One region of the Natronincola ferrireducens genome, then DNA from elsewhere that is predicted to be linked to it. Evidence: riboswitches for the same ligand, from Rfam matches in the RefSeq annotation. Region 1 holds a riboswitch; each other region holds the start of a gene.
What was found. Region 1 has a riboswitch for glycine ahead of BLS22_RS08850 (GrdX family protein). Riboswitches for the same ligand answer to the same signal wherever they lie in the genome.

Region 1 (4,511 bases):
TACCCCTGACCATTCATTTTGAAGACGGTGAGTATAGAGATGGGGTAGATTTAACTGGAGAAGAATTTTACAAAAAGCTCACAGAAGTAAAGGAACTTCCCCAAACATCCCAGGTAACACCAAATACCTTTATGAATGTGTTTAGGGAAGTGCTAGAGGCAGGAAAGGAAATCATTTGTATCAATGGTTCTTCTAAAGCCAGTGGTACCCATCAAGCAGCCGTTTTAGCAAAGCAAGAATTAGAAACCGATAAAATAGATGTTTTTGATACAATGGGATTATGCTTTGGGGGAGGATTCTTTGTTTATGAAGCTGCCAAAATGGCTATAGAAGGTGGGACTAGGGAAGAAATACTTACTAAGCTAGATAAAATGAAATCAAATATCGATCATATCTTTACTGTGGATACTTTAGAATACTTAAAAAAGGGGGGCAGGCTAAATCCTATGAAGGCTACTATAGCCACTATTTTAAATGTCAAACCTATTTTAACAGTGGAGGATGGTCTAGTAGAATCATTAGATAAAGTAAGGGGCACCAAAAAGGTGATCGGGAAAATGGTAGAGCTGGCCAAAAACCGAGGTGGAGATTTTTCACAGAAAACTGTAGCTATTGCCCATGCTAATACACCTGTAAAAGCAGATGAATTAAAGGAAACTGTTGAAAAAGAGCTTAATCCGAAAGAAGTTATTATCACTGAGATTGGTTGTACCATAGGAACTCATGCAGGTCCAGGAACTTTGGCTATTTTCTATTCTAAGAAATAAACTAAAAAATTTACCAAAAACTGTTGATTGTGGAAATGTTTATTATTATAATGAATATAATAGGAAAATTTTATTATGAAGTATGGAATTATTTAAAATATAAATAAACATATCTGAATGAAGAATGCGGGAGAGACCCAACAAGGGCGCCGAAGGAGGAAGCTAAGAAATTCGCCATTTCTTAGGGAATATCTCAGGCAAAAGGACCGTATTTGGACAGTTCTCTGGAAAGCTATTATAGCACCGAAGGAGCAATTTCTTTTTTTATAAGGAAAGAATCTCTCAGGTAAATCAACAGAGGTCATTTGTGACAACAGGGCGTTGGCATAAATTATCTCTGTTTTTGTTTTGTTCATTTAAACCCCATAAAAAGTGTTCTTTTGCACATGAAAAAAATATATCTACATAAACTAAAAAAAGTTGCATAAAAAGTATAAAAATGATGGAGGTCCCACTTTGAAGCCAATTATAATAACCAATAACCCTAAGGTTCGTCAAAAATATAGCAACGATTATGAAGTAGTCTTTATCGACGGAACCTATATGGAGGTTTTAATCACAATAAGGGATTTTATACATAAAGGTCATGAACTGTTAACACACCCATTGTCGGGGAGCATTAAACCCAATGAAACCCCCTATAAAAGTGCATTAATTTCTAACATAAAGGGAAAAATGAATATGGAATCCATCATGATTATTGAGGATAGTATTCAAACAGCGAAAAAGTTTCAAACAATGAAAAAGACACCCCAATGGTCACAGGCTATTCTCAAGGACTTTAGTGAGATTGACTATAGATTGCTAGATAGTGGATTACAAAGTATGTTGTATTAGAAGAAATGTTTTAATAATAAAATTTATTTATAAAAATTTATAAAATATATAAGTAAAAAACACATAAGGAGTGAAAAATATGGATAAAATTTATGATGTAATCATTATTGGGGCTGGTCCAGCAGGATTATCTGCAGGATTGTATGCTGCAAGAGGAAAGATGTCTACTTTAATATTAGAAAAGGATAAGACAGGTGGACAAATCGTGACAACCAATGAAGTAGCAAATTATCCTGGTTCTATTGAAAATGCTACAGGACCATCTCTAATTGCTAGAATGGTGGAGCAATGTAAGGAATTTGGAGCAGAAATAAAAAAAGATGCAATTAAAGAAGTAAAATTTGAAGATAAAATTAAAGTAGTTGTAGGAGAAAAAGAAACCTACCAAGCTAGGGCTGTAATTGTAGCCTCAGGAGCTAGCCCAAGATTATTAGATGTACCTGGTGAAAAGAAGTTAACAGGCAAAGGAGTTTCCTATTGTGCTACATGTGACGCAGATTTCTTTACAGATTTAGAAGTATTTGTAGTGGGGGGTGGCGATTCAGCAGTTGAAGAAGCCATTCATTTAACTAAGTTTGCAAGAAAGGTTACTATCGTACATAGAAGAGATACGTTAAAGGCTGCAAAATCTATTCAAGAAAAAGCCTTCAAAAATCCTAAAATTGACTTCATATGGGATACTACAATAACAGAAGTTAAAGGGGATGGATTGGTAGAATCTGTTGTTTTCAAAAACCTGAAAACTGGGGAAACTACAGAGTATCATGCTGATGAGGAAGACGGTACATTTGGTATCTTTGTATTCGTGGGATATATCCCTCAAACCCAGCTATTTAAAGGTTTGTTAGATATGGATGAAGTAGGGTATTTAATAACCGATGATAATATGAAAACCAATATACCTGGTGTGTTTGCCGCTGGAGATATTAGAGTAAAGTCTTTAAGACAGGTAGTAACTGCTGTGGCTGATGGTGCTATTGCATCTATCCAAGCAGAAAAATATATTGAAAATACTTTCCATGAGTAAAACTTTATTTTTAAGGAGGTGAGATGGATGTTAGCAGTTGATAAGGATACTTTCGATAAAGAAGTGCTAGAAGCAGAAGGTGTTGTACTGGTTGATTTTTGGAGTGATGGATGTGAACCTTGTAAAGCTTTAATGCCCGATATTGAGGAACTTGAAGGAGTTTATGGGGATAAGGTTAAATTTGTTAAACTCAATACAACCCAAGCTAGAAGACTGGCTATTAAACAAAAAGTATTAGGCCTTCCAACTATTGCTATTTACAAAGGTGGAGAAAAGGTAGAAGAAGTAACGAAGGACGAAGCCAACAAAGCCAATACAGAGACGATGATTAAGAAATATATATAACGCTGTAATTGTTTTGGCCTATAGCTAGAACGAGCTGGGAGGCTATAGGCCTTGTATAAAAAAGGGAGGTGAAGTTTGTGCGATTAGAGTTAGGAAATATATTAATTAAAGATGTGCAATTTAGTGACACAACTAAGATAGAAAATTCTATTCTCTACATTAACAAAGAAGAAATGTTAAACACCATTGGTGGAGATGAGCGTATTAAAAGTTTAGAAATTGAGTTAGCTCATCCAGGTGAAGAGGTAAGAATTACACCTGTAAAAGATGTAATTGAGCCTAGAGTTAAGGTGGAGGGTCCAGGAGGGATATTCCCTGGAGTAATAAGCAAAGTAGACACTGTTGGGACTGGTCGTACACATGCATTAAAGAATGTAGCAGTTGTTACCGCTGGGAAAATTGTTGGTTTCCAAGAAGGAATCATTGACATGACAGGACCAGGAGCAGAGTATACTCCGTTTTCTCAACTTCACAATGTTGTTATAGTTGCAGATCCTGTAGAAGGTATTAAGCAACATGACCATGAAGCAGCTGTAAGAATGATAGGTTTAAAGGCTGCTCAATACCTTGGTGAATTTGCTAAAAATCTTGAACCAGACGAAATGAAATATTATGAAACAGAGCCTCTTTTAGAATCTATTCAGAAATATCCTGATCTACCTAAGGTTGGATATGTATATATGCTTCAAACCCAAGGGTTATTACATGACACCTATGTATATGGAGTAGATGCAAAGAAAATTGTGCCAACAATTCTTTATCCAACAGAAGTAATGGATGGTGCTATTATTAGTGGTAACTGCGTATCTGCTTGTGATAAAAACCCAACTTATGTACATCAAAACAACTCAATTATTGAAGACCTTTATGAAAAACATGGTAAAGAATACAACTTTGTTGGTGTTATTATTACCAATGAAAATGTTTACCTAGCCGACAAAGAAAGATCTTCAAACTGGACAGCTAAGTTATGTAAGTATTTAGGATTAGATGCTGTTATTGTTTCACAAGAAGGCTTCGGCAATCCAGATACTGACTTAATTATGAACTGTAAAAAAATTGAAAATGAAGGCATTAAAACTGTTATTGTTACAGATGAATATGCAGGTAGGGATGGTGCATCTCAATCCTTAGCAGATGCTGATCCAAAGGCGGATGCAGTTGTAACCAATGGGAATGCTAATGAAACCATTGTTTTACCTCCAATGAAGAAAATCATTGGTACTACACAATATACTAATGTTATTGCTGGAGGTTTTGATGGAAGCTTAAGACCTGATGGTAGTATCGAAGTAGAAATACAAGCAATCACAGGTGCTACAAATGAGACAGGCTTTGGAAATCTCACAGCCAAAGGCTACTAATCTTTTTATAAGATTATTTGTTTAAAAAATTACCTTAGGATAAAATTCTACAAATATAATATATAGAAAGGATGATATTATGGGACGTTTTGATAACAAAAAGGTTATCATCATCGGTGATAGAGATGGAATCCCTGGTCCTGCCATAGAGGAGTGCTTAAAAGGCACTGG
Region 2 (4,511 bases), on a different contig from region 1:
GAATGGTAGGAATTACTACTGGATTTTTTTTAAAACAAGAGGGCTTGAAGATAGCTATATTAGAAGCAGACGGTATTCTACAGGGAACTACGGGACATACCACTGCTAAAATCACCTCTCAGCACAGTTTAATTTATGACAAGATAAAAAGACAGTTGGGTCAGGAAAAAGCTCAACAATATGCTTCTGCCAATGAAGCTGCTATACAAATCATGGGGGAATTAATCCAAGACAAAAATATTGATTGTGACTTTAGTTGGCAATCAGCCTATATCTATACGCAATCCCATGATTATGTACAACAAATTATTGATGAGACAAAAACTGCAGCCTCCTTAGGAATAAAGGCAGAATATGTAGAAGAAATACCCCTGCCTTTTCCAGTCAAGGCTGCTGTCCGATTTGATGGTCAAGCTCAATTTCACCCCCGTAAGTATCTACTTGCTCTGGCAAAGGAGATTCCTGGAGATGGCTGTCATATCTTTGAAAATACAAAGGTCTTGGATATTCAACAGGATAATTGTCCTATTGTGATTACAGCAGGAGGTAGAAAAGTAACCGCCTCTAAAGTCATTGTGGCATCCCATTATCCATTTTATGATAAGCCTGGTTTATATTTTTCTAGGGTTTATCCTAATAGATCCTATGTTCTAGGGGTAAAAATGAAAGAGAAGTTTCCTGGGGGAATGTATATTAACGCTGAACAGCCCACCCGCTCCCTTCGGGCCCAAAGGTTGGAGGATAGTGAACTAATTTTAGTAGGAGGAGAACATCACAAAACAGGACATGGTAAAAGCACTCTAGAACATTATAGAAATTTAGCAAAGTTTGCCCATGAAACCTTTCCAGTGGAGGATATACTTTATCGCTGGTCTGCCCAGGATGGTTATACGATGGATGGTATCCCCTATATCGGTCAGTTATCCTCATCTACACCTAATATTTATGTAGCTACTGGTTTTGGTAAATGGGGAATGACTACTAGTACTGTAGCCGCTATAATCTTCAGAGATCTCATTTTAAAGAAGGATAATCCATGGAACTCCCTTTATAATCCTTCTCGGTTCACGCCAACAGCCTCTGTCCCCAGCTTTGTAAAGGAAAATGCTGATGTTGCTATGAATTTTATTGGTGGCAAAATCTTTACCCCTTCCTTCGAGGGGAAATTGAAAAACAATGAAGGTAAAGTGATAGAAGTAGAAGGACACCGGGTAGGTGCCTATCGTGATGAAAAGGGTCAGCTACACCTAGTAGATACCACCTGTACCCATCTAGGCTGTGAGGTTAATTGGAATGATGCTGAAAAAACTTGGGACTGTCCTTGTCATGGTTCTAGATTTTCCATTGAAGGTGATATTGTGGAAGGACCTGCCTTAAAGCCTTTAAAAAAACTTCATTGATTTTACTATAATTTATTTTATATTCTTTTAATTCTTTTGAAAATTTTTAAAATTTTTTATTGATTTCTGATAAGTATTCATGTTAAAATGATGATTATTCATAAAACACAATTCCATAAAAATCGAATGAAGATAGTGGAATACATTCTATTGTAAACCGTTATTGGACGAGCCTCTGGAGAGACTCAAAGGAGCACCGAAGGGGAAAGCCTGGTTTCAGGTGAAACTCTCAGGTAAAAGGACAGGGGATTTCTCATATAGTTATAATTCTATTGTTATTAAGGATTTTTTATTAATACGATAGTTTTTTCCTACTTGAAAAATCTTGATTTCCAGAGACTAAGTTTATTATTTAGTCTCTTTTCTTTTTTTGAATGTCTCCAGCTATATTATTCTTACAAGGGAGAGATGGACAATGAAAGCATTTATTAGTGTAATAGGTGATGACAAAATTGGCATTATTCATGGTGTGACTACGATATTGAAAAAGAATAGGGTAAATGTTTTAGACATTAATCAAACCCTACTACAGGATTATTTTGCTATGGTGATGCTTGTAGATCTTAAGGAGCTAACGACAGACTTTAAACAGCTAAAGGAAGAGCTTGTCATGGCTGGTAAAGAAATAGGGGTTTCCATAAAAATTCAACATGAAGATCTATTTAATACGATGCACAGTATCTAATAACGTTAGGAGATGATGACAATGATCAACTTTCAAAATATCATGGAAACCATAAGCATGATTGAAAAAGAAAAACTAGATATAAGAACCATTACTATGGGAATTTCGCTTTTAGACTGCTGTGATTCCTCTGGAAAAAATGCTAGAAAAAAGATTTATGATAAAATCACAAGATTAGCCGAAAATTTGGTAAAGGTTGGGGAAGAAATTGAAACAGAATATGGTATTCCCATTATCAACAAAAGAATTTCTGTCACCCCCATAGCCCTTATAGCCCAAGCCAGTGAAGATAAAAGCTATGTAGAATTTGCTAAAACCTTAGATAAAGCTGCATCCACTGTAGGCATTAACTTTATTGGGGGATTCTCTGCTTTGGTTCAGAAGGGTTATTCTAAAGGTGACAAAATCCTCATAAGCTCTATCCCAGAAGCCTTAGCTACAACTGAAAAAGTCTGCTCTTCCATTAATGTTGCTTGTACAAAATCTGGGATCAACATGGATGCTGTTAGGGATATGGGTAGGATTATTAAGGAAACTGCTTATCTTACAAGGGAACGGGATAGTATAGGCTGTGCTAAGTTAGTGGTCTTTGCCAATGCAGTTGAGGATAACCCCTTTATGGCAGGAGCCTTCCATGGGGTAGGAGAAGCTGAATCCATTATTAATGTCGGTATTAGTGGTCCTGGTGTAGTAAAATGTGCTCTTGAAAATATTAAAGGAGAAAGCTTTGATGTAATGGCAGAAACCATTAAAAAAACAGCCTTTAAAATAACACGAGCTGGTCAGCTGGTGGCTCATGAGGCCTCTTCTAGACTTGGGGTGCCTTTTGGTATCGTGGATTTATCCCTCGCTCCCACCCCTGCTATAGGGGATAGTGTAGCAAGGATTTTGGAGGAAATGGGTTTAGAAAGCTGTGGTTGCCATGGTACAACTGCTGCCTTGGCCCTATTGAATGACGCAGTAAAGAAAGGTGGTATTATGGCCTCTTCCCATGTAGGAGGGTTAAGTGGAGCCTTTATTCCCGTAAGTGAAGACGAGGGAATGATTGAAGCAGTGGAAAAGGGTTCATTAAGCTTAGATAAATTAGAGGCTATGACCTGTGTTTGCTCTGTAGGATTGGATATGGTGGCTATACCCGGGGATACTCCTGAGTCTACCATATCCGCCATCATTGCAGATGAAGCAGCTATTGGTGTCATCAACAATAAAACAACTGGCGTTAGGATTATACCTGTTTACGGAAAATCCTTAGGAGATTCAGCTGAATTTGGGGGACTACTGGGAATGGCCCCTCTTATGGCGGTTAGTAAATTTTCAAGTGCTGATTTTATCAGCCGTGGAGGAAGAATTCCTGCCCCTGTCCATAGCTTCAAAAACTAAATGAAAAGCAGCCATAGTAAGGTGTTTTCCTATGGCTGCCTACTTTTACCCTGTTATATCCAATACAACATGATCCTTCTTTAACTGTACTTTAATATGATTTCCTTCCCTCAATTCACCTCTAAGATAGGCTTCTGCGATTTCATCTTCAATATGTCTTTGAATCGTTCTTCTCAATGGCCTTGCTCCATACCTTTCATCATACCCCTTCTCCAAAATAAAGGCCTTAACCTCTTGGTCTACCTCCAGGGTCATATCCTTTTCTTCAACCTCTTCTATAACCTCCTGTAGCATTAGATCTATAATCTCCCAACGTTCTTCCCTAGTGAGGTTAGTAAACACAATGGTCTCATCTATCCTATTTAAAAACTCAGGACGAAAAGCTTCCTTTAAAGCTTCTTTCACCCGTTCCTCCATAGCATCATAGTTATTCCTGCCAAATCCCATACCGCTAGACTTCAACTGGGTTCCTATGTTGGAGGTCATAACAATTACAGCATTTTCAAAGTAAACGGTTCTTCCCTCACTGTCTGTAAGTCTTCCGTCCTCTAGAATTTGAAGTAATAGGTTAAAAACATCTGGATGGGCCTTCTCCATTTCATCCATTAGGATAACAGAATAGGGCTTCCGTCTTATTTTTTCTGTCAGCTGTCCCCCTTGATCATAGCCTATATATCCAGGAGGTGCTCCGATCAGTTTTGATGTCGTATGCTTTTCCATATATTCTGACATATCTAAACGAATCAAAGCTTCTTCACTTCCAAAAAGCTCATTGGCTAAAGCCTTAACTAATTCAGTTTTTCCAACTCCTGTGGGACCTACAAAGATAAAAGAAGATGGCTTTCGTTTTTTCTTAAAACCTGAACGATTTCGTCGTATGGCCTTAGCCAGAGCCTTGACAGCTTCATTTTGACCAATGATCCTTTTGTGTAAACGGTCCTCTAGATGTAAAAGCTTATGGGCTTCTTTTTCTGTTATCCTTTGGACAGGAATTTTTGTCCAAGATTCTATAACAAAGGCAACGTCTTCTATGGTAATGGTAGCAT
Region 3 (4,511 bases), on a different contig from region 1:
TACTCTTCTTTTGTTGTCTAGTACTTAAAACCTATATATTTAGGGGTTCTCTTTACAAATTAAGAGGAAACTTAATTCAAAAGGAGTCTTTCCTATCATTAAATCAAATCTCATATTACTTCATGTGCTGTTTAAGCCCTTGCTTTGATAGTGTATTGATATTTACACGCAAAATGATTTTTACTTACAGCTTCATCCCTATTATCATCATTCTATCACTATAACAGCACCGCTTTCATTATCTATCCAGTTATAAAGGAATTCTGCATGACTGGTGAAATTCCGAACACACATATTGGAGCGAGGGAATGTACCGATGGTGTGTAGATATTCTATCGTCCCAGGATCAACCTTCTCTCCATCCTCTTCCTCATATGCCACTGGAACCCCGTGGATGTAGGCTCCCCCTGTAAATCGTATAGCAAAGGGTGCATAACCTGTAATATCCTGTGTACCACTTTTCAAGTATTCAAAGCGTTCTCTTTTTTGAATAGCCTTGTAGCTCCCTAAAGTAGTCTCAAAGGAGAAATCTCCTGCAATACCAGTAGTAGCCAGGGTATAGGAGACGAGGTTAAGACCGTTTTCATCAAGCTCAAAGGAAGCTTGGTTTTGGTGATTTCTGTCTACTACAACCACATGGTTTAACTGACTTAATGTGACATTTGGATCAATGTACTGCTTAGGTACGTAAAAATCTCCCTCAAAAGTCGGAACGTTGACATGATAAAAATCATCGGTTTCATCTAATATCCGTACCAATATACCATCGGGTATATATCGAAAATTACTATTTGTATCTGCCTCTTCATATGCAGGGGCACTGTGGTAAAACCGATAGCCATACTCATCTACTGCCACATCCCCCTTTTGAGGAGGTGCACCATTTTGAAATTTATAGTTACTGATAAAGTGTAACTCCCCATCGGCCAATTGTTGCCTTAGTTGATTTACAGCATCCTGCATCCTTTCAAAACGAAAATTCCTAGGGGTACCTACTGTTGCATGGAGATAACCCTCTTTTATTTCATTATTATCTTTAAGTGCTACCCTATACCATATGGCGGAATCCTCCAACGCCTCACCTTCAACCCTCTGGAGTAATGACACCTTATCCAGGTTCGCCACCTGAGTAACAACAGTGGCATCTGGAATTGGATTTTCTCGGATTTTAGCACCCTCCTCTGCTGTTATAAGAAAATAGTCAAAGGCCATATCATACTCAAAATACTGTACTGCATCATTGATTCCTTCAGGAAGAATAGTGTTATATTCCTCTAATACAGTATTCATGTTTTTGGAGCCGATATTGTTTAATAGCTTCATTTTCTGTTGCTGACTAAGGTAAGATACTCTGTTTTCTTCCTTACCCTGTGTGATTTGGGTAATCCTCAAGTCATCTTCAATGTTGAAACCATTTATATTCTCCTCCACAGCTTCCCTGTCGGATTTGGCTAGTTTGTCCTCCTTGGGTTCCTCTGCTGAGGAACCTGGTTGCTGTCCTTGAGGGGGTTCCCCATCAGGGGGAACATTTCTTCGTTGTCCACAGCTTGACATTGTAATCATTATTGCCAGCATTAATATTAGAATAATTTTTCTATACATAAACATCCCCAATCTAAGTTTTATTATTTACTTTACTATATATTTTGTTCAAATAATTTCACTATTATGTACTTTCCACATTATAGGTTATAGTTTAAATCCCTTTTAAAGTTAAGCTTGATTTCTAATAGGGATTCATGTTAAAATTATGATTATTCATAAAACACAATTTTATAAATATCGGATGAAGATAATGGAATATATAGGATTTTATATAGACCGTTATTGGACGAACCTCTGGAGAGACTCAAACGAGCACCGAAGGGGAAAGCCTGATTTTCAGGTGAAACTCTCAGGTAAAAGGACAGGGGATTTATCATGTAGTCATAATACTATTGCTGTTGACGTTTTTTTGTTAACAGGCTAATTTTGCTACTTGAAAAATCTTGATTTCCAGAGACTAAGTTTATTCTTTAGTCTCTTTTCTTTTTTTGAATGTCTCCAAATATCTATTATTCTTAAGGGGAGAGGTGAGGAATCAAAGGATCTATTAGTATGACTACAATGCTACATTATATTTGAAATTTATTTGAGATTATCAGACAAAATAATTATTACGGAGGTTATCACATGAACTTAATAACAATCATATCTAAAATCAACAGTATTTTATGGGGTCCTATTATGTTGTTCTTCTTATTGGGTACAGGTCTTCTATTTACCCTTAAGCTACGTTTTATACAAATTAGAAAATTTAAGTATATCTGGAGGGAAACCTTCGGAGGCATCTTTAAGAAAATAGATAAAGCAGATGAAGATGGAATGTCCTCATTCCAAGCCCTAACCACAGCCATCGCCGCCCAAGTGGGTACTGGAAACCTAGCAGGGGTTGCCACAGCCATTGCTGCAGGAGGACCCGGTGCTATTTTCTGGATGTGGATAAGTGGCTTCTTAGGAATGGGAACTATCTTTGCAGAAGCAGTACTAGCTCAATTGCATACAGAAAGGGTGGATGGAGAAATAACAGGTGGTCCAGCCTACTATATTAAAAAGGGACTAGGAAGTAAATTTCTAGCAGGATTTTTTGCTGTTGCTATTGTATTAGCCTTAGGATTTATGGGGAATATGGTTCAATCCAACTCTATTTCTGAAGCAGTCCATGTTGCTTTTAATATTCCTAAAGTAGTTACTGGGATTGTTGTAGCAGGTTTAGTAGGTCTAATTGTCATTGGAGGAATTAGTAGAATTGCCTCCTTTACAGAAAAGATTGTACCTATAATGGCGGGATTATATGTTTTAGGTAGCTTGGTAATTGTTTTCATTAATTACAATCAAATTTTACCTGCCTTTAAAATGATTATTTATGGTGCCTTCAATCCTATGGCTGCCACTGGTGGAATCATTGGTGCCTCTGTAAAGGAAGCCTTCCGTTATGGTATCGCTAGGGGTCTTTTCTCCAACGAGGCGGGGATGGGTTCTACTCCCCATGCCCATGCTGTAGCAAAGGTTAAGCATCCGGCTCAACAGGGATTAGTTGCTATCATGGGTGTAGTGATTGATACAGGAATTGTATGTACATTAACTGCTCTAGTTATTTTGACAACAGGTGCCTTTTCCTCAGGTCTTATAGGGGCACAATTAACTCAAGAAGGCTTTATTAGGGGCTTTGGTGGATTTGGAAGTACCTTTGTAGCCATATGTTTATTCTTCTTTGCCTTGTCTACTATTATAGGTTGGTATTACTTTGGAGAATCAAATATTAAATTTCTTTTTGGTAAAAAAGGAATTAAATTTTATAGAATTCTAGTACTATTATTTATTATTATGGGTACTGCAATGCGGGTGGAAATCGTATGGGAACTGGCTGATACCTTCAATGGTTTAATGGTTATTCCTAACTTAATAGCTTTGTTAGGACTGTTCTCCTTTGTAGTCAATACCACTAAGGACTACGAGGAAAACTTCAACCATAATGACATTTCTGAACATCAGCATAACTAATTAGTTAATTATTGTTTTGTTTAATTCTTTTTCAAAACCTCAAGCCCATCTATTTAGGTAATTTAGGAAAAATTTAATTTTTTTAGATAAAAGTAACTTGTATTTCTTTAATGGCTATGATAAAATACAAAATAACATTTACTAGGGGGACCTTGTTATGATAATCATAATCGATAAAACAAATACAAATACAAATTATTATTACTATTATAGATAGGGTTTGCTGAAATGAAAAAAATCATAGATGCAAACCAGCCAAGTATTTTAATATACGGTTTGCGTCTATGATGGTAATATTAGTAATGCACAAAACCACGTAGACTGTCGCTACGTGGTTTTATTTTTAATAAGAAGCTTTTAAACCAGGTAGATACACATTCTGCGTGGTTTTTTGTTTTTATTAAATAAATTTTAAAAATAAAAGAAGGTTGAGGAGATGAAGATGAAAGAAAAGAAGGCAATAAAGGTTTGGCAAGCATTTTTACCCATTATCACTGTAATGTTCTTGGGGTTAATGTCGGTAATGAAATGGAAGGTAGGTATGGTCACCCCCATCATAGGAAGTATAACTGTAGCAGTTATACTAGGTATGTATATGGGCTATGGGTGGGAAGAACTTCAATCTAGTTTGGTTCAAGGTGTCTCAAGAGCTTTGCCAGCGTTGTTTATTATGCTTGTTGTAGGAGCTATTATTGGATCTTGGATTGCAGGAGGAGTGATACCAACCCTTATATACTATAGTTTAAAAATGATTAGTCCTCAAATTTTTATTCCAGCAGTAGCCATTGTAACTGCCATGATTGCTACTGCCACAGGAACATCCTTTACATCCATAGCAACAATTGGTTTATCCTTGATGGTTACAGGTTTAGGGATGGGTTTCCCTGCACCATTACTAGCTGGTGCCATTATTTCAGGAGCTTACTTTGGAGATAGTATATCACCCCTTTCCGATACAACCAACTTAT

Region 2: another riboswitch for glycine. It lies ahead of BLS22_RS10035 (ACT domain-containing protein); the one in region 1 lies ahead of BLS22_RS08850 (GrdX family protein).
Region 3: another riboswitch for glycine. It lies ahead of BLS22_RS03795 (alanine/glycine:cation symporter family protein); the one in region 1 lies ahead of BLS22_RS08850 (GrdX family protein).

The regions. Positions count from the first base shown of each region.
Region 1 is NZ_FNFP01000003.1:107,302-111,812, forward strand. It holds gene BLS22_RS08845 (DegV family protein) at 1-767, shown strand, start outside; glycine riboswitch at 885-986, shown strand; glycine riboswitch at 990-1,067, shown strand; gene BLS22_RS08850 (GrdX family protein) at 1,224-1,604, shown strand; gene trxB (thioredoxin-disulfide reductase) at 1,684-2,631, shown strand; gene trxA (thioredoxin TrxA) at 2,659-2,976, shown strand; gene BLS22_RS08865 (glycine/sarcosine/betaine reductase component B subunit) at 3,054-4,340, shown strand; gene grdA (glycine/sarcosine/betaine reductase complex selenoprotein A) at 4,420-4,511, shown strand, end outside.
Region 2 is NZ_FNFP01000004.1:38,211-42,721, reverse strand. It holds gene BLS22_RS10040 (FAD-dependent oxidoreductase) at 1-1,400, shown strand, start outside; glycine riboswitch at 1,566-1,655, shown strand; gene BLS22_RS10035 (ACT domain-containing protein) at 1,816-2,085, shown strand; gene BLS22_RS10030 (PFL family protein) at 2,101-3,465, shown strand; gene BLS22_RS10025 (ATP-dependent Clp protease ATP-binding subunit) at 3,511-4,511, opposite strand, start outside.
Region 3 is NZ_FNFP01000001.1:834,714-839,224, reverse strand. It holds gene BLS22_RS03800 (L,D-transpeptidase family protein) at 208-1,602, opposite strand; glycine riboswitch at 1,830-1,920, shown strand; gene BLS22_RS03795 (alanine/glycine:cation symporter family protein) at 2,173-3,543, shown strand; gene nhaC (Na+/H+ antiporter NhaC) at 3,980-4,511, shown strand, end outside.